DNA from 2 places in the Brevibacillus sp. RS1.1 genome. Region 2 is predicted to be linked to the other one. Evidence: a T-box and tRNA genes for the amino acid it is inferred to sense, from the RefSeq annotation. Region 2 holds a T-box; the other holds one or more tRNA genes.

Region 1 (14,862 bases), 250 kb from region 2:
ATTCATCGTGCGTACACTTAGTATAGAGCGATTTTTGATTTACTTGCAAAAAACGTCAAAAGCGTCAGATGTGTCAGAAATGTCAACCCTGCAAGAGCATAGTGAACATGATCTTTTCCATCTAGTATCGTAATCTGACAAAGTTCCTTCTGTGCGTTTCATCTTAATTCGTGAAAATTTCCTACATGTAGAACAATGGTTATATTGGTAATGGCTAGGTAAAGAAGTTTATTGGCACTGGGCAGCCCTCAAACAAATATTGTTCTATAGGATCACATTTTCTCTTTCTGTCCAATTTATCTCGTGTATACCACGGATCTAATTGGTATATCAGAGGGATTAACTGCTTTACCAATACAAATACCAATCGTTTTTTTATCAATGAGTGAATTAGAGATTTGTACTGAAATAACTTTCATTTCTAACTCTTTGTAATCAGGTGTTCGAACTACGATATAGTCACCGATCCTATTTTTAATTTCAGAATGACTTAGAGTATCAAGTTCAGGATTTATTCCAACTATAATAGTTCCATATTCTTTTGATTCAAACACATCTCCTATGTCCAGTAACTTGTGCATTCATAATCTCCCTTTCTATCTATGTTGGATATAGAGTTCGTCCTTAACGTCTCGGACACGGAGTCCACCATTCCTCAATCTTGTAATTGCATCCCTTATTAAGGTCATTCTTTCGTTAGGTGTTAAATCAGGAGCAAATCTAGCTGCTCTGATACTTGCTTGAGCCTCGTCCAATGCAAAGTTTCTGGCGTAAGTTGCAGGATCAACATCATAAAGCTCAAATGCTTTTCCACTCGCATAGGATTCATAGTGTCCAATAATTTCATGTGCTATAGTTGCCTTACCTGAAACGCGACTATTCGCACTTAAAGTTCCAGTTCCAGGAGATTGAGCAGGTAAAACGTCAGTATTAATATATAATCTGTCATACATCATACCAGTATTCCAGCCATCCCTAAAAACTATATTTTCTTCAGGGAAACCTATCTTTTTTGCATATTCAATCAAATCGCTTTTTTGAGCATCGGTTAATTCCTGTTCGTTTCTTAACCCTCCAGAAGAAATCTGACGAATATCACTCGTCCCCTTCCTTCCCTTCCTTGCCGCATCCAATAAATTCTTAATTCTTTTACTTCCCCCCAGCGTTAGTACACCCAAGGCAAGCCCACTGATTGCAATTCCATCCGCGAGATCGATTTTATCATCCCGCAATGTATCTATGTCTTCTTGTATTGGCTCGATATAGCCTTCTCTTACAAACACTCCAACACCCTTCGGCAAATCATTTGCTGCTTTCTCCAAAGCGCCTGGCAACTCACTCGCCGCTTTTTTCATCGCAGCAGGAACGTCTCCCAGCATCGAGATTCCTTTGATGAAGTCATCCAACATGCTTGGTTTTTCCTGCGGCTTTTCGCAAGCTGGTCCTTGTCCAAAGCCGGTAGCTGACGGCCCGCTATTTGCCGACGACTGATTCCCTATCGTCACACCACCCAAATCCTGTCCGTCATCTTCAATCTTAATCTGCCCACAATAGAAACACATATTTGTTGATTTGTTCAGCAATGCCGGATGGCCACCGACTATTTTGTCCGCTTTCCCATCGATCCATGGCATTGTTGTCAGAGGTGTACAAGGCATTGGTGTCAGCACACCATTGTTAGCAGCTGTGGCAGAAGCGACTGTGGGATTTTGTAAGCTGCTGCACTTTCCAAAGGGCATGATATTTACGTTGGGAACGAAATCCATGATGTTCATTTGCGGTTTTCCTTTTACAAAAACACCATGGCTGAACGGCATTTTCAGCCGACTCTGTTTACTTCCGCTGCTGCATGATAAAATGGCTCCCACAACCACGTAGCTCTTGCGTTCAGCACTTGACTGCTGGATATTGATACCTTCAATATTGGGCTAACAGTCTCCTCCTCTCTGTAAAGGTTTCTATACAGATGGGAGATTCTCATGTTGATCGATACATCCGATATCCAATCTATATATAAAAAGGAAATAATGCCCACGTAATGAAGTATCGGATGTGGAACGCACACTAACAATAGATACAAAGTAACAAACGCACCATTATGACCATAGGTTTTTAGAACCACGAAAAGCCACTCGGATCATTCCCGAGGGCTTCTTCATCATGGATTGCCTGAGTATTTATGCATCTGCTCTTCTTTAAAAACGTCATTCCGCCAACCTTTCAGAAACCTAACAATTCCTCACTGTACAGCTCCCTCGCTAATCGATTTACGATGTCCCGTTTGATTTCATTCAATCGTTGCCGGGAAACTCCTACGTGCCTAGCAATGCTATTCATTCGCATTCCATCCATCATGCATTCCAGGACTGTTCGGTACTTGCTATCGCTCAGACCGATAGCGAAATCATTGATTTGCCTCACCTTGTCTTCAAGGCTTTTCATTCTCTCAATCCGTTTTTCGTACCGCTCTTCCGGAATGGTTAAGGTGGAGAGGCGTAATCCTTTCCCGCTCGGCATACCTGCTGCATCGCCATAGGTAGCGACCAATTTCTCCTGTATTAACGGATTCGAAGATATCGCCTTATCTATTTCCTTCCTCAGACGCTCAACCTCTTTCACCATCCAATGGTAATCCTTAATTTCTTCCTCTACCTTTTGTACGACTTCAAGAGCTGCCTCAAGATTGATATAGCCGAGCTGCCCGCTCCGATCAAGCAACCCTTGATTCTCTATGATGTAATTGTCCCACTCCGGGCAGGTTTCGATTTTACCAACGTGGAGGTTGTGGACACTACAGATCGATTTCTTGCCCCATTGAGTAGCGGGACATTTTTCGCAAACACTTTCGATCAGCTTATCGTTCACCTACACCGCCTACCCTTTCTTAATTCTCATTTAACAAATCGTGTGTTGTGATACCTTGTTCATATTCCCCTGAACTATCCCGTGTTGTATAATTTTGTAACACATTGATTTTTAAGGGGTATACTGCATGTTTCTGCCGATTATGAGTATTTTGATGAGTATCTGGTTGTTTAGAGAAGCAAAACTACGCAATGAAAACAAGTTCTTATGGGCAATTCTCGGGATTTTATTCTCATTTTTAGCTATAGGATTTTTTCATTTAAAACATCGGAACCGAATTCAAGGAATTGTTGCCTTGATCTTTGGAGTGCTTATCTACTCGATTACCTTGAAAAATTACTTTTCTTAATTACCGTTGTGTTAAATACTAGATCGGATATAAGGATTTTGGAAATAAATTGAAACTAACGAGATGATGCAATACAATCTTGAAGATAACATTTAAGCTGAACCAATATCTTTTAAAAACTACCAATGAACAAAATGGTGAAATAATCCTGGAGGCTTTCCATGAATAAAATCCAACAAATAGCCTTAGTAATTGGTTTAATAATGTATCTTCTTACCCCGGTTTTTTCCTATATGAAAGATGCTTCATCTATGACCGCCTATGAAAGATTCAAACCCCAAAAATCTCAATCTAACGCTCAAGAGTTTCTCACCCACATTCTTGAGAATATCCATGAAGGAAATTTAGGCGGTGATATCGCTTTCCATATAACAAAAGAAGAACTGCAATCAAAATTCGGTATAAGAGAGGATGATTATGTTTCACCAAAATTGCATACCAGATATTTCGACCGAAACGGGTATAGATACATGTTTAATAAAATCAAAGGCGAGGAACGTCTAACTGTCATACAAACAAGATTTGAATCATTAACTAAAGAACAGATTTTTAAAATTTTCGGTGAAGAAACATACGGGAATCATAAATATAGATATGAGATTTGGTATAAAGTTGGGGATTTTATGGTAATGTTTTCGAATACTGACCCAGATAATCGGATTGACTACAATATCATCACGATTTCACCACGTACTTTCAAACAGTGATTGTACGTAATCAGTTTGAAGCATTTACTTCATGAGTAAATTTGTACACTGCATTACATCGTTCATACCTCTTTTCTTCACTAGCTAATTAGTAAAATCCTATGAGCCTCAATCTAAGCTTTCCTTCACCCGATCCCTTGGATTGGGTTTTTATTTTCCCGTTCCATCTTATCTGTCTACACAGTGTGTAAAATCATTCTTACAACCAAAAATACCTTTACGACAAACATCCCCTGTAGTAACCTTAAATGGAATTTACTTACATCTTGAAGGGTGGTTCACTCATGATCAAAAAGTTCACTTTAGTCATTTGTTTTTTCTTGTTGAGCATTGTTGCTGTCTCACCCGTTTTTGCAGTAACTGAAACTCAAGCAAACGAAAGTGTAGAAGCAACCGTATGTAAAGAGGCCACTTACTACAAATCGTTCACCAGATATCCAACCCCAGTCCCTGAATATATTAACTATGAAGACTATGTCCATGATGAATACTATGGAAAAATATACAAAAAAGGGAATCTTATTCCTGTTCCAGAAGGACCGAGATTTTACTGGTTAGGAACGTATACAGGAACGGTTTGTAAATTATAAAACCTGCATACTAATTTCTGAAGCTGCCTACCAGGCGGCTTTCTTTTTTATCAGTTATAGATCTTCCATTGTACTTAATGAGCATTTTGTTGTGAAGATGCATTGAAACCAATTTCTGTAACATTCGTATTTAAATACAAGATGAGGAATTGGAGTGTGAAGCCAGTGGAACTAATAATCTTTGTGTTCGAATTTATCGGTAACCTCGTAGGATTGATCCTTGGCAAAGAATATCCGCATTAAGTGCCGTTTTCAACTTAATTGATCTTGTGTATCCAGGTGCATTCGATCCGCGCCACTGGATACACGTTATCAATTTAATTAATCAATCCGTTTTTCTCTTCCGATTCGATTGCCATTTCGTCTACATGGCCTGACAAGCATCCCAAGGTACAAAAATGATCGATAGATGGTTTCTTACTTACCAAAATCCATTCAGGCTTGTCCCCTACGATCTCTTCATCACAAAATGAGGTTGAACGTTTACACAGAATATTTTACAGACTCTAATTATCGGCGGCCGTATTTAGTAGACCACCGATAATATAATAGTTACATAACAACATATATTTTCAAAATAGCCACATAATGAATTAGATTATTCATTTTTTCGCAGATATTCAATTTTAACTGAATTAATATGGCTCTCTATATCATTATCTTGTTCATCAATCGCTTTTAATGACTCTTGAGTAACACTAAATTTTGCAAATAAGTCACCCTTAAAACTGTAATAATTAATCTCATAAATCTTTGAATTAAATACGTGCCACATTTGAATAAAGAAGAAGATATACTGGAAAATATATTCTTGCTGGAATATCTCTTTAATTGAAATTATTGTTTTTTCATTGCTAGTTTCTGTATTTAAAATCTCATAACCTTGTGAAAGAATAATTGAAATTAAGTCGAACAGTTCAACCTCCTTTCGAATGTACCTTCTTTTCTTAATCTTGCTTAATTCAAAAGAATTATCTATGTAAAAAATTGTATTTGCTGCTTTCAAAGCACGTCCAGTCTCAAATATTTGTTGTACAATTAGCTCAAGTTCTTCAATACTAAACCTGAATGTTTTACCATTCATAACTTCACAAACTATTTTATCTTCTTCAAGCCTATAGCTATGGTGATATGAGATATTCCTCCACTGGTTCAATGATATACCTTTTGGTTTTGGAAGAGTTATTTTAAATGTCTTTAAAATCTTGTTAGATAAAGATAATAATCTTCCTAGCTCTGTCATTTTCACACTCTGATAATCAACCAACTTACCGGAAATATTTTGTAGCTGGCAGTACAAAATCATTAAATAATACTTAATTACCCCCTCGACTATTACCCCTATTATGTTGAAGTATGCGTATACCAATTCATTTAATTCCATACTTTTATCGATGCTTTTAAATATGTTAAAGACATTCCAAACATCGGAATTTGCACGCTCACCATAATAATTCCAATAAACCATAATCTCCATGCACTTATTATTATTTGATAGTTTAGATTTTTTATATAACAGGAGTAATTGTTCAAAAAATTCCCGTTTACCTTCAACTTTGTCTAAGTATTCAAGTCCAATAGATTCTGACAGTAGGCATGTCAAAAGATTATTGTTGAGAGCATTTTTATTGTCAAAATAACCATTTAACTTTTCATATACAATTGCCTCTAATTCTTTTGTGCTTTTTACTTTACTGAATAGTTCCATAATGTTTGATTGGTCCAAAAATTCGATATATAACTCTTGAAATTTCTGCATTTTCCATCATACCTTTTCATGTTTATATTAAAATGGGCCAACTTTTCATCATAATTACAAGTAATGAAAAATTAGTCAACACTACGTCAACAAAAACAAAAAAGCACCCTGTATAAATTAACTCTGGGTGCCTGTCTCATCAAAAAAAGCCTTGATTATCAAGGCTTCGCAAGTGCTGTTATGGTGATCCGGACTGGGTTCGAACCAGCGACCCCCACCCTGTCAAGATGGTGCTCTCCCAACTGAGCTACCGGATCATGGGATATGTGTGTGATCGTTTAATGGTGGGCCCTGTAGGACTCGAACCTACGACCAATCGGTTATGAGCCGACCGCTCTGACCAACTGAGCTAAGGGCCCGAATCGTATCGGACGTCGATCACATTTATTACTATACAGCATCGTAAAATGGATTTCAAGAGGAAATGAATAATTTCTTGTAAAAATTTTCACTCGTACCAAAAGAACACTAAGAAACCCAGTGAAATCAGTCTTGTGTGCCCCTTGTAAAAAGCCATTCCCCACCGCTGCTGCCCACCTCCCCCTACAAAACAGGGAGATCACCTACCCGATGGCATCACTTCTTACATGACTGCATCAAGCATATGAGCTACACCAGTGGAGAATTGACTCTGCCAGACAAAAACGATCAATAAAGCTAACAACAACAAACAAGATAATTAGGTAACGATTGAAGCAAACACCCTCGTCCCAAACCTAACCTACCCCGCCTGCTCCGTCCCTTTCGCTTTCTCCTCGACACGCAGCTCGGCTTCCTATTGCTTCGACGCCTCATTTTGTGCCAACTCGGCCTCCTGCTCATCTCTCATCCGATGGGCCATGCGGCTAGACGCATTGGCTGCCACACTCGCCACGAGGTCGTCCAAAAACGTGTGAACACGTCCCTCTCCCGACTTTGTATCCAGCCTTTTAATCACCCCGACCTTGTGCTTATCCAAATGCCCAAAGGTGGTCACCGCGATACTTCCATATCCAAATACGGAGCCTAGCGCCAATGTTTCGTCACATCCGAATAGTCCTTCATCTGACGCAATGATGGATTGGAGCGGCTCGGACAAGAGGCCTTTCTCTGCTAACGTATCCAACTCAACGCCAACCAGGATGGCGTGCTGCATTTCCCTTTTTTCCAAGACCGCTTTCACGCTCTCGATGCACTGCGCCATTGTGAGATCTGGATGGTACGGCGACTGCATGAGATAGACGATCTCTGCGATATCATCCAACGTCACTCCGCGTTCTGCCAAACGTGCGAGAGCAGCGTTTCTGACTTCGATGCTGTGTACTTGCTTCTTCATATAAGAGACAACCCCTTCCACAAATCGAGTGAAGTCGTTTCCTACCATAGTATCACACACGAGCCAAATTGCGACAATCTTTCGCCCAATGCCGAACTCTACACCCAAACTATTGGGCATGCCCGCTCGCTCCTGTATAATAATGAACAGGAATATCCCAATAAGGAGGACAACGCAGTGGCCCTTGAGGAAATCATCTTGGAAAGCCGGCATTTGGGGACGCCGGAAAAGCTGATTGTCTACACACCCCAACGCTACTCGCCACTCTACTCGTATCCAGTCCTCTACGTACAGGATGGGGAAGATTACTTGGCGATGGGTAGAATGGCTTCTTTGCTGGATCAATTGAATGAGGACAAAGAATTGCCTGATATCATAGCTGTCTTTCTCCCTGTCGAGAAAAGCAAACGGAACGACCGTTATCATCCGGATGGTAAGGAGCACATGGCCTACCGACGCTTCCTCGCCGAAGAGGTCGTGAGCTATGTCGATACGCATTACTCCACACATCCTTTGGGAAACGCACGAACACTTCTTGGCGAATCTTTGGGCGGAGTTGTCTCTCTGTTCACTGCGCTTAACTATCCACATACGTTTGGACAAGTTGCCTGCCAGTCGATTGCCATGGACGCAAAGCTAAATCGTCTGGTAGCGGACGCTGACTTTTCCGTGCCACAAACCATTTATTTGGAAATCGGGACGGAGGAAACGGCAGTAAGCACGGGGCGTGGCACATTGAATCTTCTTGCGGCCAATGAGGAATTGCGCGAGATTTTGGGCACGAAAAAAGCCACCCTCATTTATGAAACGTTTGAGGGTGACCATACGTGGGGCCACTGGCAGCGCAATCTACCGCGTATGCTAAAGACGCTTTACGGGTAAACTTACCGTGGCTGTTCTTCTTGTGGACCTTCATCCTTGATCGTCGATACGAGAGCCTCTTCGAATTCTCCTTTTCGGATCGCAGTCAAGATCGTGAAGGTCAGCACAGACAGTAGAAGCAGGACGAGAAAAATGAATGTGATCATCATAGCCGTATGCATGCCATGCGGCACCTCCTTGCACTACACAGTCTTTCCTTTGGCGCAAGGAATATACGGACCCACGCTTAACATTACACAAATGAAGAATTTTCTGTTAAAATAATATCTTGTAGAGCATGATAGATAGTAAGGAGGAGTGGTTCTGATGATGTACAGTATCGTAATATTCCCATCTAGCAAGGTGCAAGAAGTAGCCAACTCTTACCGGAAACGTTATGATCCGGGCTATGCTTTGGTTCCTCCGTATATCCGTTTGAAGGAAGCCTTCGAGCTGGACGAAGCGAAGCTGCCTAAGCTGGTGAGCCATCTGGAGCAGGTTGCCTCCTCTACTGACAGTTTTTCGGCTCATTTCCATCGTGTATCTTCTTTCCACCCTACCACCAACGTGATCTATTTGGCTGTGCAAAACAAAGAACCATTTAACGAACTGCATCAAAAGATTGCCAATCAGTGTGTGAATGAAAAAGAAACCTACGCATACGTACCGCATCTGACCATCGGGCGTGACCTGTCCGACGATGAGCTGCGTGATGTAACTGGTCAACTAAGCATGGCAAAAATTGATCTAAACAGCGAAATTGATCGCTTCCACTTGGTTTATCAGCTCGAAGATGGCATCTGGAGCGTTTACCAGACTTTCCTTCTCAAAAAATAAACACCCTATCCTCAACCACCAACCCTCCCTGCGTCTCCATCGTAAGGAGGGATATTTTCTAAAAAAGGACGAATACGATGAACCTGCAAACCTACCAGATCCAAAGAGTCACCACGGAACAAGAATTGGCGGATGCCCTGTCGGTACGACGAATCGTTTTCATCGAGGAACAGGAAGTACCAGAAGAATTGGAAATCGATGAGCATGACACCCTTGATGGCGGGACGATTCATTTTGTGGCCTACCGCGATGGAAAGCCAGTGGGCGCAAGCCGTATCCGCACCTACGCACCTGGAGTGGGAAAAATCGAACGGGTGGCGGTTGCCAAAACAGAACGCGGTACCGGGCTGGGCCGCCAAATCATGCTTGAGATGGAAGATCTGTCCAAGCAACACGGGTATGACAGCCTGAAGCTGAATGCACAGACGCAAGCCCAACGGTTTTATGAAAAGCTCGGCTATGAACCTTTTGGCGACTTATTTGACGATGCAGGTATCGAGCATATTGCGATGGTCAAATCCATTCGCGCATAAGGGAAACTGCGTGCAGCTCCATTCCCTCTTTCAGAAAAACAACCTCGTTTTCGTTATGATCAGCATGCGAAACGAGGTTGTTTTTCATTTGCCCCAGAGAAAAGAATTATTTCACCAATGGTTTCCGGATTGCCTCAATGACGCGATCAAAAGAGTCAGCACCGTAGCCCTCTGCTACTTTCTGTGTGGCCAATGTTAGCAATGGCATCAACCACTCAACAGTGATTCCCTGTTCCTGGCTGGCATGGATGATGTGTTCAAGTCCTAGTTTGTTCGTATTCAAATTGGACACATCTGTCGTGAAGTTTCCTTCATCACGTGCCCGTGCGGCAACCGGATCTGTTAAGAGCGGGGCAATCAAGTGATTTACCCAGTTGGTTGCGTATGGAAGAAATTCTGTTCCTGTTATGTTTGCCGTACTTAATAGGGCATGTGCATGCATGGAGCCATACCAAGCCCCATACATCATGGTAAGCAGCGACAAATCATAGATCAACGGAACACCATAGTCTTCACCGAGATAGGCAGCGTTACCTCCCAGCAATTTCAATGTCGGTTCATATGCTTCAAATAGAGCCTTCGACCCACCGTAGAAAATGAGTGTTTCGGGCAGTCCAATCATTTGAGGGATAGCCATGATCGCTCCATCGAGATATTGCCCACCGTGCTCGCTTACCCACTTGGCTGTCTTGCGTGCATCCTCCGGTGTTCCTGTAGTGAGGTTGACGATGACACGCCCTGATAATTCATTTTCTAATGGCGCAAGCTGCTCTTGCATGACTTTGTAGGTTGATAAGCAAACAACGACCAAGTTGCTTGCCGCGATTGCCTCGCTCACACTGCCCGCCAGCACTGCTCCCTTCTCAACCAGACCTTTGGCTTTATCTGCTGAACGATTCCAGACAGTCGTTGGATGACCGCCTTTTAGAAAAGCATCCACGAGTGCTACTCCCATATGGCCAAGGCCAATAACAGTTACAGAGGCAGGAATTGATGCTGAATTCACAGGTCGACACTCCATTCGTTTTATTTTTCCAAGCGAGAAGATCCGGCGCTACATGCAAGGTCTACCGCTCTTGATTGCGATTCTAAAGCTTTACACTAGTGTGAATGTCAATACAAAAACCAACTCTTCTTGACACTTCACACCCAGTGGAATAACATGGAACCAGAAACATACGATATCGTATCTTTTGAGGTGAACCATGCAATACGTACGTGAAGATTGGATTCGGGCGGGGCTCGATATGTTGGCTGAAGCTGGCATTGACGCTGTTCGTGTGGAGCCTCTCGCCAGAAAACTGAAGATCAGCAAGGGGAGCTTTTATCATCACTTTCCGGATCGTCAAGCACTGTTAGACTCCATAATCGATTATTGGGAGGAGCATGCAACCGAGCGGATCATTCGAGCGCCACACTCGGACAGCATGTCGTTGGAACAGCTTTTGTCGAGCGTTTTTAGCAGCGAGCGAAAAACCGAAGCCGCTATCTACAATTGGGCGAAACAACATCCTGCCCTTTCCAAACGTCTCGTGGAAATCGAGCAACGCAGAATCGGCTTCGTAGCCTCCCTGTATGAGAAAAAAGGGCTGGCTCCCGCTGATGCAAAGGCACGCGCTCAACTCGCGTACCTCCTCTATATTGGCTGGCTCGTTCGCCGAGAGCTGGAAACGCCTTTTGATATGTCCGCACCCTTGCAACATTTTATGACTTGGATTTGATTCCCACTCCCCCTTTCTGCCTGACAGATTGTCTCGTGCAGGGGTTTTTTTACCCAAAACATACGAGTGCGTATCTTTCGTGAAGACCTTACAAATCAATAGGAGGCATTTCCATGACGCATGTTTTCCCCATCTCATCTGCTATCTTCTTGGTCATCGTGTCCTTGCTGCATTTTTATTGGGCCTTCGGAGGAAAATGGGGGACCGATTCCGTCATTCCCACAACAGCCGATCATGCACGCCGGACTTTTTCCCCTGGGAAAGGCGGAACGATCATCGTTGCCTGCTTGCTGGCTTGTGCTGGTTACATTTTGCTCGCCCAGAGCGGCTATCTATCGCCCGTACTCTCCCCTTCTTTGATTCAATGGGGATGCATGGTCTGTGCCGCTGTATTTGTCCTGCGCGCTGTGGGAGACTTCAACTACATTGGCTTTTTTAAAAAAGTAAAAAATACGAAGTTTGCCCGTCGAGATACGGCATTGTTTACCCCTCTTTGCTTGTGGTTAGGGATATCCTTTCTGCTAGCTTTGTTTTGAGCTCACCAAAGACCCTCTTCCCATAAAAGAGAAGAGGGTCGCTTCCATTATGTTTAGATGTATTACACTTTCCGCTTCTCCGCAATCGCCCGTAGCTGTTCAACAGCATCCATCCCTGCGGTATGAGAGCCAAGCATCGCATGAAACGGCTCCTCTCCACGCCATCCATGGAAATCAGAACCGCCGGTGACAACCATTCCGTATTGCGCTGTCCACTTGCTGTAGCGCATTTTTTGTACCTCATCATTGTCCGGGTGATTGACTTCAATCCCATCCAAACCGAATACAATCAACTCCTGGACCAACTCATCATCGTCATACAGACCCGGATGAGCCAGCACCGCCACTCCGCCAGCCTCTTTGATCAGCGTAATCGCTTCCTGCGGGGTAAGGCGTGGAGGATTGACATAAGCCGCTCCCCCTTTGCCCAAGTATTTATCGAAGGCCTCTGCAATCGTTGAAACGACACCCAGCTCCATCAGTTCTTCTGCAATATGCGGTCGCCCGATGTTTTTGTCCGTGCCCTGCTTGCGGCGGTATACCTTTTCCAAGGAAATGTCGATACCGAGCTCCTGCAGCCGTGTGATCAGCAGTTGGTTACGCTCATGCCTCGTCTCTCGCAGACGAAAGAGACGCTCTTCAAAAGCTGGGTCTTCATACGGGACAAAATAGCCGAGAACGTGAATATCCTGCCCCTTCCCTACGGAGCTCACTTCCACTCCCGGAATGATTTCCACGCCAAGTGCACGGGCAGCCTCCATTGCTTCTGGAATCCCTGCTACCGTGTCGTGATCCGTGATCGCCAGTGCAGCAAGTCCTGCCTCCTTCGCCAAGCGTACGTTTTCCGCCGGCTCGCAGGTACCGTCTGACGCTTTTGTATGGGTATGCAAATCTGCCATAAGTTCCATTCTCGTCCACTCCTTCTTTTCTTTATTCTACAAGTCTGAATTGGTATTGCCGCACATAGTATGAGACTAAGCTTCGATTCCCAATGGTTGAACCGAGGAGGATGTCCATGCGGTTAAAAAACAAGACCCTTACCGGTGTCGTTCAGCCACTCTCTTACGTTGACAAAATGCTGCGGCAGCAAGGCTTTCATCGTTCAGGCGGGGACAGTATGCCCACGTACGATGTCGTCATGTACGATTCCGCCAGCAGCAGCGCGTATTTTTTGCGCATCCCTACGAACTACACCAGCACAACAACCGGAAAAGGGGAACTGAATGTCAAACTGGGTCATCCGTATTTGGAAGCAAAGTTCTATATGAACACCACGTCCGAAGAAGTTTTTTTCATTCCCAAGGCCGTCCGCGAAGCTGCAGAGCATAAGCTAGCAGAAATCGCCGATTACCTTTCTTCTCCTTCGGCTCCATCCTGAACAGTTCTCCACAACCACCGATTTTGTTCAAACCGGTATGCTACCCTCTTTGTTTTCTGCAGCCCGACCAAGTAACCCATAAACGCCGTCCGAAACAGGACATAGCTCGAAGTATTTTCTATGGAAATGTGTAAACGCTCACACAGGAGAGCTAACGCTTCTTCTGCTGATCTCTCCTCTACGAAAATGTCGCAGATCACCGAGAAAACCCGCTCATGCCAAGCAATATTTTTATTCACGGCATCATGAGAGGTGGTGGTATATGCTCCGTGCCCAGGCAAGTACCCCTTGTAATTGGTTGCAAGCAGTTTATGAAGACTGAGTAGGGTCTCATGCGCATCCACAAGAAACGGCAGCTTGTGCTTTTCCAAAACCTCTTCGCCTAAATAACTGTCGGCAGCGAAGCATATCTCGTCACAGACGACACCAACCTGTTGCCAGCTATGCCCCGGCAGAGAAAGGATAGAGAAAGGTACGCCACCAATTTCGATCCCTTCATCCAGTGGAAGGAGGTGGTCCACCCGAGAAGGCTGCGCCAGCAAAAACTTGTTTTTGAGATCCTCAAGTGGGGCTGCACCCATGTTCAAGTAAATGGGCTCAAGTATCGGATTCCGAATGATCGCCTCTTCCAGCGGTGGCGCATAGACCCTTGCTTCGGGCCAGCATCCGAGCAAGTAGGCGTTGCCACCGAAATGGTCGGCATGAGCGTGCGTTTGAATAATGGCACATAAGGGCTGGGCGATAGCGTCCAGTCCTTTCTTGATTTTTTTGGCGGTTTGGGTATCCAGACCAGAATCGATCAGGATCGCTCCATGCTCACTAATGACAAGTCCTATGTTAACATGACCAGGAAAATAACCAACACGCTCCGTTATCATTTGAAATGCTTGTCCAGACAAAACAGTCCCTCATTTCATCCTTTTCCTATTTATTTTCTCCAAAACATCGCCTTCCCCTTCCCTATTCTATATCTCGTGCTCGTGTTTACATTGTGCCGCGATGAGCGGTCATCCATTTTATGTGAAAAAAGCGGGCCAATGACCGTATACGGTGGCAGAGGTCGTCCGAGTCCACTGAACATATGCGTGGTCGCCGCAATGGAAATGATTGTAAGAAACGAAAAAACCATCCTCTCCATCCCGATGGTCTGAATCGAGCAGAGTACGATCAGCCCATCAATGAGAAAAATCAACAATGCAACGCGCAGCTTGTATCGTCTGGCAAGAAATTGCGCGAACAGGTCTGTCCCCCCCGTATTTGTCTCGTAGGCAAGCATCAAGCCGACACCCATTCCGATTAATACACCTCCAGTAACTGCGGAAAAGGAAGTGGACCACAGATTCCAGCCACGCATATCCGAGAGAATGTCTATAAAGAAAGCGGAAATCAGCATGCCGTGAAAGCTGTGAAA
Region 2 (14,862 bases):
CAGCGGCAGTTCGTGAGGTCTATGAAGAAACTGGCGCTATTCTGGAAGGGATTGAGCGCATCGGACAGTACACCATCGACGACTCGATGCGAAAAGACATTTATATCGCCAAGGTAGCGCATTATACAAACCAGCCAAGTGGCTCCGATGTGCTTGCCACCATTGTGTTTGCGGATATCCCGCGGGATGTAAAAGCCAATCAGGAGTTTAGTCGCATTTTGCAAGATGATGTGTATCCGCTTGCACTCGAACGAGCTTTGCGTCATCCGTTCGCTGAGTCCTAGCCATCATAAACAGGCTTGTCCCTACCGCTCTCCGACATTGTATTCGGTGAGACTGACCGGCAGAGACAGCCTGTTTATTGTTTTTCCTTTTCCTTCTTTCCCGACAACACTCGCTTGACGAGCTCATTTGGGTCAAAACCATACCTTTCGATGGCTCTCTCACGTTGTTCCTCATGTACCGTTTCCGGTTCAATTCCCAATACCTCTGATAGTTGCCGCCACGCTTTCGTCTCGCTGTCTTTTGTCCCCTGTCCTTGCTGCTCGACCTGCTTGGGCTTCAAGAAAAAGATCGCAACTACTGCGAAAACGAGCGATAAACCTGCGATTGATAGAAACATGACCGTTCGGGAAATTCCGAGCAACCAGGTAAAAATAGGCGGGCCAATCGCAACACCGATAAAACGGACACCGCTATACAAAGAAGTAATCATGCCCCGCTCTGTTTTTTGTACGGCCCCAACGATCATGGAGTTCAAGCACGGTAAAATCATCCCTGTCCCTACGCTGCCGATGACCAAAATGCCAATCAGGATATAAGCCCCTTGGACAAAGCTGGCCAGAACGTAAGACGTAGCCAACAAAAACATGCCGATTATCACAAACAGACGCATCAGCTTCAGCTTCTTTTTAATGATGATTCCTGTCACGTATGCCGCTATACTCATTATGAGCAAGGGAATGGCCAAAAAGAAGCCTTTGATGACACCATCAATCTTGTATTTTTCCTCCAATAAATCAGAGAGGTAAAACAGTACACCAAACAACGTGAACAAGCAGATGCTCCCTATAAAAAACGCGGGGACAAGCCATTTTCCATGCTGCTTGAACACTTGCGCGATTGAATGCATGTACTGCTTGACGGGGAGCGGCTTCTTCTCCTGTTTCTTTTCCTTGGTCAAAAATAAAAACATCAGGAGGACGACCCCACAAATAATCGGAAAAGCTAAAAAGACCATGTACCAAGAAATGAGAGCTAGCAAGGAGCCAATAATCGGACTTAATACTTTTCCCATCCCATTGGATGTCTCCAAGAGCCCCAATGCCCTACTCTCCGATGCGCCATCGAACAAATCCCCTACCAATGCCATCGCGATGGGGGCTGTTCCGGCGGCACCGATCCCTTGCAGAACACGCCCCCCCATGATGGCCATATAAGGTTGATCGATCCACAACGCGGCAAGCCCTGCGACCAATCCACCCAAACCATACAGGGCAAGGGAGAGGATAATGACAATTTTCCTCCCAAATCGATCCGACAAATAGCCGGCAAAAGGGATAACAATACCTGCTGCAATCGAAAAAGCGGTGATCAACAAGCTCGACTGTAAGGAAGTGAGCTTCATTTCCGTTTTCATTGTAGGCAGTACAGGGATCAGCATCGAGTTGCCCAGCACCATAACTAATGGAACCCCGACAAGCCCAATTAGGTTTTTCGCATTTTGTGCCATACGAAACTCCTTGTCTTACGCATAAGCGCTACCGTCCCAGCGCAACGCGTTAATAATCTCCCAGTCAGGTTCAACACCTATTCCCACGCCACTGGGTAGCGTCACTTCGCCATTTATGGGTCGCAGCGGAAACAATTGTGTAAAGGGGTTCTCCATCACATCCCATTCCACAGGCTCAATGGGATGGCTATCCATCTTGGTCCATGCTAACAAGCAAGCTTGTGCAAATAACGTATACAATCGTGCCAGCGAGCCATCAAAGGAATGCGGAGACACGCGATAACCAAACTGACGGGCCATTTGCAAATGTGTTCGATAATCGTCAATGCCCCCTGTATGCATCAGGTCAGGCTGTGCAATATCGATGGCCCCCTCCTTATACAAGGGCAAAAACTGTGTGCAACGGATCAAGTTTTCTCCGCCAGCAAGCGGAATGGATAATGACGAACGAAGCTTGACATATTCGTTTGTACGATCCATAGGCATCGGCTCCTCCAGCCAAAGCCAATTGCCATAACGGGAAAAAAGCCCTGCCCACTTCCTTGCAGTCGCACAGTCGTAGCTCTGATTGGCATCTATTGCTACTTGAACTTTTTCGGGAAGGATTTTCATCAGTTTTTCAATGTGCGTCTGATCCTCTTGAACAGAGCGGCCGCCAATTTTTACTTTCACCATCTTGAAGCCATCGTCGACTTGCTGGCTGACTTGCTTCCATGACTGTTGCATCCAGTCTTCTGTTTCACGGTAGGATTGGAGGGAGGCATATACCGGGATACCAGAATGAATCTGCCCTCCCCACAGTTGGCACACAGTTAACCCGGCCGCTTTCGCCAAAATTTCCGTAAAGGCCATACTGACACCTGAAGCCGATCGCTGATGCCACTTTCCTATGACATCGACAATGGCTACTCTGTCATCCACCTGCTTCCCGAGCAAGTACGGAATAATGCGCTCACTAAAGCCCTTGTGGAGCGTCGGCAGCCAATCGATAATTTCTCCCCAGCCATCTATTCCAGCCCGTGTGATAATCCGAATGAGATAACTCGTTCGATAACGCTTATACCCATTCGCATCACCGTAAGCTTGCGATAAACGATGAAGAAGCGGATACGTTTCCACGCGCTCAATTTGTAAGTCTGCGATCGCTACCTGATCACGAATAGTCATCCATGCCCTCTCGCTCTGCTTGCTCTCCCTCATAATCGTCATAGGAGAGGAAGTTTCCTTTTCCTTCTCCTTTTCTCATGTACTCCTCATACGTCCCGCTTCTCATAAAATGCACACTGTCCGGTCCGTGATAGCCCTCAATATCGGTATAACCGATCTCCTCTACGGCTTCTACAAAACCATCCGGCTCATTGCTCTCGATATACATTTCGTCGTAATCCGTTTTGTCGGGTCCCTGGTACGAAAATGGCGTGCTGGATGTCCCCCATGACTCGACAATTTGCCAAGCATCCTCACCGTCGAATCCGTTTTGTCCTTCTTTTTCATCTAAAGACGTACGTCCGAATGGTGGCTGCAAAAACTCCTCTTCAATCGGGCGCGACTCATTGACTATTGGCGCTGGTGCGTGCTCCTTGCACGTTTGTGACTGTGGCAATGCTTCCAGTCGCTCCACAGGTATTTGCTCTCCACAGACGGTACACAGGCCGTAGGTGCCTTCCTCCATACGCTGTAGCGCTTGATCAATCTCTTTTAACGTCTCACGATCGAGACTGTCTAGAGCCAAATCTTTTTCCCGTTCAAACATCTCGCTGCCGATATCTGCCGGATGATTATCGTACATGGAGAATTCCTGCAAAGAGGTTGTCATCGGTTCTCTCATGCCATAATGGTCCTGTACGCGGTCTTCCAGTTCTTTTTTCTGTTCCAGCAGCTTTTCCCGGAAGCTGGCCACCATCTTTTGGTCCACGCTGTACACCACCTTTGTTTGGTTTCCTCAACAGGTAGTATGTCTTGGTCCCGAAGGAAATATGACCAGCAAAAAACCTGCCACCCCCAAAGGGAATGACAGGTTGATCAACCGATTTTATTCTGTTACATGTGCGTAATGTTGTTCGACCACATCAGCACAACGTACGCAGAGCGACGCGTGCGACTCGCGAGTGCCAACATCAGGTTTTACTACGCGGCAACGCTCGCATTTTCCACCGTCTGCGGCAGAGACCACAGCAGCAATTCCTTCGAGTTGTACTGCTTCTGCCGGAGCAGACCCGCTGTGTACATCCACGTGAGCCACGATGAACAGGTCAGCGAGATCGTCCATTGCTGCCAATGTTTTCGCAACTTCTTCCGTTTGTGGGTACAGAGCCAGCTTCGCATCAACGGAGTTACCGAACACCTTGTTGCGGCGCGCTTCTTCCATGGCTTTGAGAACCTCGTCACGGATCGCCAGGAACGCATCCCATTTGCTCTCTGCTTCTGCTGCAAAGCTGAGATGTTGTTCGTCGCCTTCTGGCATATCTGTCAACTGCACACTCTTCTCTTCCACGCCTGGAATGAACGCCCACACCTCATCTGCTGTATGCGGCAAGAGTGGAGCAACCAGCTTCACCAGACTGAGCAAGCAATCGTACATCACTGTCTGTGCAGCACGTCGTTTCAGACTGTCTGGTGCTTCTACATACAGGCGATCCTTGCAAATATCCAGATAGAACGCCGACAAATCAATCACGCAGAAGTTGTGAACCGCATGGAAAACGGTATGGAACTGATATTCATCGTACGCTTTGCGTGTACGCTTCGCGACTTTTGCCGCTTTCGCCAGAACATAACGATCCAGCTCTCCCAGCTCTTCGTACGCTACGCGGTCTGTTGCTGGATTAAATCCATCCAGGTTACCCAACAGGAAGCGGAACGTATTGCGGATTTTGCGGTACACCTCAGCGATCTGGTTCAGAATCGCATCGGAAATGCGCACGTCAGCCTGATAATCTACAGAAGCTACCCACAGACGCAAGATATCTGCGCCCATCTTGTCAATCACTTGTTGAGGCACGATGACGTTACCAAGGGATTTGGACATCTTGCGTCCTTCTCCATCCAATGCAAAGCCGTGGCTCAGGACGGATTTGTAAGGAGCTGTGCCATGCACAGCAACCCCTGTTGAGAGAGAAGAGTTAAACCAGCCACGATACTGGTCAGAGCCTTCCAGATACATGTCAGCTGGCCAAGCAATGCCTCTTTCGCGCAAAACAGCCTGGTGGCTGGAACCGGAGTCGAACCAAACGTCCATAATATCCGTTTCTTTGCGGAATTCGTTGCAATCGCATTTGGTGCAAGAAAGCCCTTCTGGAACGAGCTCATTTGCTTCACGGGAGAACCATACTTTCGATCCTTCTTTGCGGAACAGATCAGCAACATGGTTGATCGTCGTGTCGTTAATGATCGGTTCGTTACATGCTTTGCAATAGAAGATTGGAATCGGTACACCCCAGACACGCTGACGGGAAATGCACCAGTCGCCACGATCCGCAATCATGTTAGCCAGACGAGTTTCTCCCCAATGCGGAATCCATTTTACATTTTTAATCGCTTCGAGCATTTGCGTACGGAATCCGTCGATCGATGCGAACCATTGCTCTGTCGCGCGATAAATAACCGGTTTTTTCGTACGCCAGTCATGTGGGTAAGAGTGCGTGAAGAAACTGAGCTTCAAGAGTGCTCCGTTTTCTTTCAGCTTTTCGGTAATCACTTTGTTGGCATCTTCATAGAATAGACCTTCAAAGCCTGGTGCTTCATTGGTCATTTTACCTTCGTGATCTACCGGGCAAAGGACACCCAAATTGTATTTTTGACCAACGTTAAAGTCATCTTCCCCGTGTCCTGGAGCAGTATGAACGCAACCAGTACCTGCATCCAGGGTTACGTGCTCACCCAGGATGAGTGGAGACTTGCGATCGTAGAATGGATGCTGCGTTTCTACACCCTCCAGCTCTTGACCTTTAAAGGTCGCAAGAATCTCTACGCCTTCCCAGCCAATTTCTTTGCTCGCAGCTTCAATCAGACCGTTGGCTACCAGGAATTTGCGGCCATCTACCTTCACGACGTTGTACTCGAGTTCTGGGTGCAAGCTGATCGCGAGGTTTGCTGGCAATGTCCACGGAGTCGTTGTCCAGATCACAACACCTGTTTCTGTGTCCAGCTTGCCTTTTCCATCTGCGACTTGGAAGCTGACGTAAATAGAAGGAGAACGCTTGTCTTTGTATTCGATTTCTGCGTCAGCCAGAGCCGTCTCAGAAGACGGAGACCAGTATACGCAGCGCAGACCTTTGTAAATATAGCCCTTCTTCGCCATTTCACCGAATACGCGAATTTGGTTGGCTTCATACTCAGGCAGCAGTGTTACATAAGGGTTTTCCCAATCTCCGCGAACGCCCAGACGCTTGAATTGATCGCGTTGCTTGTCGATATAGGACCAAGCATATTCTTCACAGCGCTGGCGGAAATCGTTCACTTCGATGCTACGACGATCCAGCCCTTGTGCATTGATAATCGCTTGCTCAATCGGCAAACCATGTGTATCCCAGCCTGGGATGTACGGCGCATAAAAGCCTGCCATTGATTTATAGCGAACGATGAAGTCCTTGAGGATTTTGTTCAGTGCGTGACCAATATGAATGTCTCCATTCGCATATGGAGGGCCATCATGCAAGACAAAAGACGGGCGGTCTTTTGTACGATCCAACACTTGTTGGTAAATATTTTGCTCTTCCCATACCGCTTGCATCTGTGGCTCGCGGCTTGGCAAATTTCCACGCATAGGGAAATCGGTTTTTGGTAGCGCTAAAGTTTTGCTGTAATCCATGGCCTGATTCACTCCTTAAATAAATAAAAGCCTTCACTCATCCCCTAAAAGGGACGAGAGAAAGCTCCCGTGGTACCACCCTGATTGAACAAACCCGTACGACAAAAAAGCCTGCATCGGATTCGTTCCACTTCACTCATTCGTAACGGGAATGACGCGCTCACTTACTCACCTGTTCAACCATCAAGGTTCACCGGTTTTCGGATGTTGAACTCCCGGGTGATTTTCTGCGAAAGCAACTGGCCGGGTTTTCACCTTTTCCCGACTCTCTAGGCAGTGCTGGCTCACGTACTCTTCCCGTTCATCGTCAATGATTTGTGATTTATTTCAAAAAAGTTGTCTTTCATTATAATACCATCATTGCTCGAACGTCAATGATTTATTCAACTGTTACAGGAGAATCAACCTGTGGCTGTTCGATGCTGTCCCAGTCGCCATTCTCCAGCATTTCCAGTTGCGCTTCCAAAAGCGTCCGAAAGCGCATACGGTAAACCGAAGCACGTTTTTTTAATTCTTCGATTTCGATTGCGATTTTGCGCGACTTCGCCAATGCTTCATTGACGATTCGGTCTGCATTTTTCTCCGCTTCTTTTAGGATGAGCTGCGCTTCCTTGCGGGCATTCGACTTCACATCCTCTGCTGTCTCCTGCGCCACCAGAATCGACTTGCTCAAATTTTCTTCCAAACTCTTATAGTAATCTACGCGCTCATTTAGAATGGCTACGCGCTCTTCCTGTTCTTTTTTCTCTTTTATCAAGAGCTCAAAATCTTTGATCACCTGATCGAGAAATTCGTTCACTTCGTCAATGTTATACCCACGAAAGCCTGTGCTGAATTCCTTATTGTGTATATCCAACGGCGTTAATGGCACATGAACCCCCCACTTTTCCCGATAATTCGTCTCTAATCATTTCGACAGGATTAGCAGTGTTTCCTGCCGTATTTTACAATTTTTTGCGCCTTGGTCCATCTTATGTAACCAGTCCGACAATCATTCGAATTCGTCCGCTGCGCGTTGGACCTGCTACCTCAAGAATTTTGAACCGACCATAGCCTGCAAGAGATACCATATCCCCCATCTGGAGTTGATAAGACGGATCTTCGATTACTTTCCAGTTGATTTTTACTTTTCCCGCTCGAATTGGCACCAGGGCTTTTGCGCGAGACATATTGTGTACTTCTCCGATGATCGCGTCAATTCGACATGATGGCACGGTGATTGTTTTTTCTACAAACTTGGGTGCAGGAGGTGTGAACGCCTCCCATGCTACCCGCTCAAACTGAACAGATGTCCGGTGAATTTGTGTCACCTGCGCACAGACAAAATCAGCAACTTCCTCTGCTACAATCGTATAGCTGCCCGCTGAATCTGTCAGCATATCTCCGAATTTCTCCCGCTTCATCCCGACACCCAGCATCGCCCCCATCACATCTCGATGCTCCAGCACATGAAAGCGCTGATCTGCCTTGATTGCCAATAAGGTAAGGCGATAATCATCAGGGTCGACTGGGAGGTACTCCGGATGGATGATAATACGAACTCGCTCGGCACCTTCGTATCCTCCATATGGAGAAACCTTTACATCTCTTACTTGTGAGGATAGACTCTGAAAAATCAGCAACTGCCTCGGGTCTACAAAATCAGTAAGGCGCATGGCCTGCTTCCGCTCTACTTGCGTCAGCATTTCCAGCGCCCGTTCAACAAAGGGACGTTCTTCTTTTGAAAAATGGTCAAATATGCTCATCGTTTCACTCGCCTAGAACATGATTTGTTCCAAAATGGCGTACAGGCCAGATTGGGCAAGACGCAGGGCAATCAATGCGACAATCGGGGAGATATCGATGAAGCCGAGCGGTGGGATAAACCGGCGAAATGGCGCCAAATAAGGTTCAACCAGTTTTTCCAGTAACTGACCGATGCCTGTACCTCTCATTTGAGGAACCCATGACATTAAAATGTAAGCAATAATCATGTATTGATATACCGTAAAGGCAAAATTTAAAATCGAAATGACAGCAGTCATTAGCTCACCCTTTTACATTCGTCTTAAATGGCTACTCTTCCAGCACACTGGAGATCGTACCCTGAATATCTACATGGTCAGGTGTGCACACGAAGATCGTGTCTCCGACCTTTTGGATATCACCGTTTAATGCATATACCGTCCCGCTCAAAAAGTCGATAATTCTCTTGGCTTGGTCTTTTTCCACGCGATGAAGATTGACCACAACAGGTCTACGATGACGTAGGTTGTCAGCGATATCCTGTGCGTCGCTGTAATGACGGGGTTCACAGAGAATCAAACGGATTCCCTCCTTTTCCCGTGCTTGAAACGGTACTACGTTGTTAGTTCGACTGATCGCTGGCTGGCGTTTGTGCGAGGACTCTTGCTCTTCTCTTTCCTCTTCCACCGTTGTTGTCTCTTCGATGTATTCCTCGTTTTCTAACCCCAGAAACCCCATCAATTTATTCATAACACCCATACTCTTCCTCCTCTCTTACTCCGTGGTTTGGTCTGCTTTCTTTTACTCCGGCTTGACCAATACCGATCCTAAACGAATATATGTAGCTCCCTCTTCAATGGCCACTTCAAAATCACTAGACATGCCCATGGACAGTTCTTCCACCTGTGCGTGCGGGAATGCCATTTCGTTAATCCGTTGCTTCCACTCATAGAGACCACGGAACACCTGTCTGGCTTCCTCTTGGTTTTCGACAACAGGCGCCATTGTCATTAATCCAACGATACTTATATGTTTCATATTACTGGTTTCGCGCAAAAAAGCCAATACGTCATTGGGACTAAGCCCAAATTTTGTCTCTTCACCGGATATATTGATCTGTAAAAAGCATTTTACGACATGATCCAGTGCTTCACCGCGTCGATTCAACTCTTGTGCCAAAGAAAGTCGATCCAGAGAATGGATGTACGGGAATTTCCCTACGACTTCTTTTGCCTTGTTCGTCTGGAGGTGCCCGATAAAATGCCAGATTCCTTTATCGCCGTGTAGTTCATGCTTGGGCAAGGCATCCTGCACGCGATTTTCTCCGATATTCTCAACGCCTACAGCGAGCAAGTCGCCAATAGCATCTGCGTCGACATACTTGGTTACGGCAATAATTTTTACTTCCTCACGCTTGCGGTTCGCCCGATCGCAAGCAGCCTGAATTCTTGCCTCGATGGATTGCAGTCGTTCTTTTAACAATTCTTGTTCCTTGGTCATAACGAACCCTTCCCTTTCTTCTACAGGTTTTCCTTCCAGCCGATATAGGAAGCCATCCGTCCGGTAGTTCCTTGTATCCCAGCTTCCTTGCGATGAGAGAAAAACAAGTCTGTTCTGCAGCTTGTACACCAATTCGTGGAGAAAATATTCCCGGAAGAAATTCCAACTTCGAGCAATATCGCTGTGTTCAACTGACGGAGGTCCAGCATATATCGATCCCCAGTGGAAGAGATCACTGCTTTTTCCCAATCGCCTGCACAAGTGCGAACCTGCGTCATGATTCGCTCATCGACTTCATAGCAACAGCCGCCAATGGATGGGCCAATTGCGACGAAAATGTCCGCTGGCTTGGCCTGATAGTGCTTCGTCATTGCCTTCACCATTTCCTCGGCAATACGGCCTACTGTTCCCTTCCAGCCTGCGTGGGCAAGTCCGATTGCACCTGATTGAGGGTGTAGAAAATAGAGAGGCACACAATCTGCATAAAACGAGGTCAGCATGACTCCTTCTTCAAGGGTAAACAAACCATCTGTTGCAGAAATGACGTCCTCCAGACTTTCTTTTCCCGCCCCGCCTGCTGTAACCTGGCATACCTGATTCCCATGCACTTGATCGGCGCATGTCCACGCCGAAAATGACATCCCGACTTGTTCTGCCAGCTTGCGTCTATTGGCTACTACGTTCGCAGATTCATCACCCACATGCAGCCCCATATTAAAAGACCCGTACGGTTGTTCACTTTCCCCGCCTGAGCGAATGGTAAACCCCGCCACTAATCCAGGAAATTGTTGCTCCCACTCTGCTAACGATAAGATTGACTTATCCTCTACCCTGACAAATGGCTCTCTCATGTTGTCACCTTCCTCATATGGCTAATCATACCATAGCCGAAAAGAAAAGAAAGGCTATCCGTGCCTTTCTCCCTTTCACGTTAGTATTCATCTCCGCCTGAAGTTTTTACTTCAACTTTAAGTGCTTCTTCCATCCGAACAAGAACCACATCTTTCCCGATCTTCACAATATTGCGCCAAGGAATGACATAATCGTTCCCGGCAGAAAAGAAGCCGAGAAATTTTCCTGGTCCCGGTACGACGATAGCCTCTACGCGCCCGTGACGCAGATCGATCTCCAAATCTGAAATTTGCCCAAGCCGTTTCCCATCGAGAATATTTACCACTTCTTTGGTCTGGAAGTCAGAGATTTTTACCATTCTTCCTCACCTTCTTTTCTCCGTTACTTTCAGTATATGAGTCCAAATAAGAATATGTCCGCTTCTTTGCCAAAAAGTAAGGCGATAGAAATCAAACGTTTCCGCTCGTACAAAAAACCCGAACGGTACAAGACCGCCGGGTCACCTATGTCGTTTCTCATTACGATTGAACGTGCTTTTGCATATGGGCAATTGCCGCTTTTTCTAATCGGGAGACCTGTGCCTGTGAGATACCGATTTCCTCTGCTACTTCCATCTGCGTTTTTCCTTCGTAAAAGCGCATGGATAATATCATTTTTTCTCGGTCACCTAGCCGCTGCATTCCCTCACGAAGTGCAATTTCCTCTACCCACGTGACATCTTTGTTCTTCTCGTCACTAATCTGATCCATGACGTAAATCGGATCGCCACCATCCTGATAAATCGGTTCAAACAATGAAACCGGATCTTGGATCGCATCGAGTGCAAACACGACATCTTCTTTGGCTACGTTCAATTCCTGAGAAATCTCGATAATGGTAGGCTCTCGCGAATGTTTGTTGGTCAAATTGTCACGCACCTGCAAGGCCTTGTACGCGATGTCTCGCAAAGAGCGGGAAACACGAATCGGATTGTTATCCCGTAAATAGCGGCGAATTTCTCCGATGATCATCGGTACGGCATACGTGGAAAACTTCACATTTTGCCCGAGATCAAAGTTGTCGATCGCTTTCATCAACCCGATGCAGCCCACTTGAAACAAGTCATCCACGAACTCTCCGCGATTGTTGAACCGTTGGATTACGCTAAGCACCAATCGCAAGTTGCCGTTGACCAGCTTCTCGCGAGCCGCCAGCTCCCCACTTTGCAGGCGCTCAAACAATTCCCGCATCTCTTTGTTTGTCAACACCGGAAGCTTGGAGGTATCTACCCCGCATATCTCTACCTTATTGCGCGTCACGTCTTTCCCTCCTCGAAGCAAGAAAAAAGTCCCTAACCCGGTTGTCTTGAAAGGCCGCGTAACTGACGCGTAGCCGACCAAGAAGGTGGCAAAAACCACCATCTGTTTCGGTTTAGGAACAGTATCCCCCCAAGCTGGGAAAATATGCGTTAGACCATCTTGTTGAATTCTTTTCGCAACCGTTTTATAATTCGCTTTTCCAAACGCGAAATATACGACTGTGAGATTCCCAACAAATCAGCTACATCCTTTTGTGTCTTTTCCTCTTCTCCCGCCAAGCCGAAGCGCAGCTCCATGATAATTCTCTCGCGGTCAGACAGTTTATCCAGTGCTTTTTTCAGCAGCTTTCGATCCACTTGGTCCTCGATGTTTTTATAAATCGTGTCATTTTCCGTACCCAGAACATCTGAGAGCAACAGCTCATTGCCATCCCAGTCAATGTTAAGGGGTTCATCAAAAGATACCTCTGAACGAATTTTATTATTTCGGCGAAGATACATGAGGATTTCGTTTTCGATACAACGAGAAGCATACGTTGCCAGCTTGATGTTCTTGTCTGGATCAAAGGTATTCACTGCCTTGATCAAGCCGATGGTGCCTATGCTAACCAAGTCCTCAATGTTAATTCCCGTATTCTCAAACTTGCGGGCGATGTAAACGACCAGACGAAGATTGCGTTCAATCAATATACCGCGGACAGCCGGATCACCAGACGGCAGTCGTCCGAGCAGCAGCTCCTCTTCTTCTCTGGTCAACGGTGGAGGCAATGCTTCACTCCCGCCAATATAATAGACTTCTTCGGCGCGTACACCAAGCCAGAGCAAGATTCGGTACCAGGTCAATTGGAGTTGTAGGCGAAGTTTTACATACATGATTAGCCCTCCTGTTTGAGAATAAAGGTTGATTCCTCTGTATAAGTTTCCATCATGGCTGGGTGCACGATGGCCTGATACTTGCCATCAGCAGCCAAGGGGATCGGGTTAAGCCCGATTAGCACCCGTTCTGTTTCAAAACGAATCCCGTCTTGCACGACCATGACACGGTCTGGCTTGATTGCGAGTAAAAAATCCATTCCTCTTGACACACTACGATACGGGATCAAGCGTACCCGAGACTGCCATTCCAGCGGCAAATGGTCCCAAGATCCGTCCAGCTTCTCCCACACTCCACCGTTTTCATCGGCTTGTCGGAGAAGCGACGGCGGAAGCAAATGTGCGAACATGCGATTTTCTATAATCATGACGGGTATGCGTGTAATCGGCTCGTGGAGCTGGTTTCCTGTGTCCACAAGTCCACGGCAAATGACTTTTTCCCCTGCTAGCGTGACGACGACATCGACAAGAAAGGTTTCGATTCTTCGTGGCTCCTGGATTGCACGGTAGCTCCTTTTCCCGAGGAAAAAGATCAGGATAAAACCGACCAGGACAATCCCCAAAGTAGGCTTGAATCCGACGCCAAACCCATCATTATGCGTGACAACCAGTCCATTGACAATTTCACTCTGCGGTGCCAAAAAATACTGTAGCCCAAACACTCCCCCTCCGAACACAAATGCGACGAAGTAAAAAATGATCAAGTTTTGCGCAAAGGACAACAACCTCCTGTTCCCAAAAGCAATCCACAGCATGATGACAGAAAAGAGTAGTTTGACCCACCATTGGTACATGGAAGAAAACACAGGAAAAAAGAAAAAGACCAGATACGCGGAGCCAAACAGAGAGGCGAGTATCATTCTCCACCACACCATGCGCTCTTTGCGAAAATAAGCAGTAAACCAGAGTAACAAGGTATCAATAGCCACATTCAGGAGTAGAATGATATCAAGATACACAACCACTTGCTTTCCCCCTCATCTTTTGACCGACTTGGCAGCAAGCATGTGTCCTAGCAAAAATGGTAAATAGTAGGACGACTTCTATCAGTAAAAGCAGTATATATCAATGTGTATGTAAAGTCTGTCAATTCTTGACGGTGTTTTTTTGGTTTTTTTGTCTAACATTTTTCATCTAATCAACGAAAAAAAGCCTTGTCCCCACTGACGGGAACAAGGCTTTTGACAGTCATTTATCACTTTAGTTTTTGTTGCGGCGACGATTGCGCAGGAATGCTGGAATATCCAGATTATCCAGGTTACCCATGGAGAAGAAGGACTTGTCTTCCTCTTCTTCCTTCGCACGGCTGTTATTCGTATTGGAAACTGGTGTCGGACGATTGCCAGGCGTGTTGATCGGCTGTTGTTGACGGCGCGGAGCTTCCGCCGCGCGTTGACTATGCTCGAAGCCTGTAGCAATTACGGTCACTACCAATTCATTTTTCAGATCCTCGTTAATCACCGCACCAAAAATCATGTTAACATCTGGGTCAGATGCAGAAGATACGATGTCGGCTGCTTCGTTTACTTCGTACAGGCTCAGGTTGGTCCCGCCAGTGATGTTCATGAGAACACCGCGTGCACCATCAATCGCAGTCTCGAGAAGTGGGCTGGAAATAGCCCGACGTGCAGCTTCAGCCGCACGATTTTCGCCACTGCTTACACCGATACCCATGAGAGCAGAGCCGCGCTCAGTCATGATCGTCTTCACGTCAGCGAAGTCCAAGTTGATCAGTCCAGGTACCGCAATCAGATCGGAAATACCTTGAACCCCTTGTCGCAGTACGTTGTCAACTTCGCGGAATGCTTCGAGCATTGGCGTATTTTTATCAACGATTTCCAAAAGACGGTCGTTAGGAATCACGATCAGTGTGTCTACTTTTTCTTTCAGAGCAGCGATACCGATCTCACCGTGCTGGGAACGTCTGCGACCCTCGAAAGAGAACGGACGAGTTACTACACCAACTGTAAGAGCACCCATTTCTTTGGCGATCTCTGCAACAACAGGTGCTGCACCTGTACCCGTACCTCCACCCATACCGGCAGTTACGAATACCATGTCAGCTCCACGCAA

Evidence for each region. The T-box of region 2 lies ahead of ileS (isoleucine--tRNA ligase). A T-box ahead of a tRNA ligase gene usually reads a tRNA of that ligase, here a tRNA-Ile.
Region 1: it encodes a tRNA-Ile, which carries the amino acid that the T-box ahead of ileS (isoleucine--tRNA ligase) is inferred to sense. The anticodon was not compared.

What each region holds. Positions count from the first base shown of each region.
Region 1 is NZ_JABSVA010000001.1:1,088,435-1,103,296, forward strand. Features, by position in the region: gene HP570_RS04830 (hypothetical protein) at 297-581, opposite strand; partial or broken gene HP570_RS04835 (DUF4280 domain-containing protein) at 1,515-1,922, opposite strand; gene HP570_RS04840 (hypothetical protein) at 2,221-2,865, opposite strand; gene HP570_RS04845 (hypothetical protein) at 3,376-3,921, shown strand; gene HP570_RS04850 (hypothetical protein) at 4,206-4,511, shown strand; gene HP570_RS04855 (hypothetical protein) at 5,110-6,270, opposite strand; tRNA gene HP570_RS04860 (tRNA-Val) at 6,452-6,527, opposite strand; tRNA gene HP570_RS04865 (tRNA-Ile) at 6,553-6,629, opposite strand; gene HP570_RS04870 (phosphatidylglycerophosphatase A family protein) at 7,046-7,585, opposite strand; gene HP570_RS04875 (alpha/beta hydrolase) at 7,763-8,467, shown strand; gene HP570_RS04880 (hypothetical protein) at 8,470-8,628, opposite strand; gene HP570_RS04885 (YjcG family protein) at 8,774-9,283, shown strand; gene HP570_RS04890 (GNAT family N-acetyltransferase) at 9,361-9,816, shown strand; gene HP570_RS04895 (NAD(P)-dependent oxidoreductase) at 9,923-10,822, opposite strand; gene HP570_RS04900 (TetR/AcrR family transcriptional regulator) at 11,022-11,537, shown strand; gene HP570_RS04905 (DUF3995 domain-containing protein) at 11,651-12,073, shown strand; gene HP570_RS04910 (PHP domain-containing protein) at 12,136-12,981, opposite strand; gene HP570_RS04915 (hypothetical protein) at 13,089-13,451, shown strand; gene HP570_RS04920 (MBL fold metallo-hydrolase) at 13,421-14,350, opposite strand; gene HP570_RS04925 (YitT family protein) at 14,380-14,862, opposite strand, start outside.
Region 2 is NZ_JABSVA010000001.1:836,044-850,905, forward strand. Features, by position in the region: gene HP570_RS03835 (NUDIX domain-containing protein) at 1-284, shown strand, start outside; gene HP570_RS03840 (MFS transporter) at 359-1,732, opposite strand; gene HP570_RS03845 (mandelate racemase/muconate lactonizing enzyme family protein) at 1,748-2,899, opposite strand; gene HP570_RS03850 (TraR/DksA C4-type zinc finger protein) at 2,886-3,659, opposite strand; gene ileS (isoleucine--tRNA ligase) at 3,765-6,542, opposite strand; T-box leader at 6,589-6,856, opposite strand; gene HP570_RS03860 (DivIVA domain-containing protein) at 6,922-7,413, opposite strand; gene HP570_RS03865 (YlmH family RNA-binding protein) at 7,514-8,287, opposite strand; gene HP570_RS03870 (YggT family protein) at 8,300-8,566, opposite strand; gene HP570_RS03875 (cell division protein SepF) at 8,598-9,026, opposite strand; gene HP570_RS03880 (YggS family pyridoxal phosphate-dependent enzyme) at 9,069-9,767, opposite strand; gene pgeF (peptidoglycan editing factor PgeF) at 9,788-10,618, opposite strand; gene HP570_RS03890 (YlmC/YmxH family sporulation protein) at 10,699-10,977, opposite strand; gene sigG (RNA polymerase sporulation sigma factor SigG) at 11,138-11,917, opposite strand; gene sigE (RNA polymerase sporulation sigma factor SigE) at 12,067-12,789, opposite strand; gene spoIIGA (sigma-E processing peptidase SpoIIGA) at 12,792-13,754, opposite strand; gene ftsZ (cell division protein FtsZ) at 13,990-14,862, opposite strand, start outside.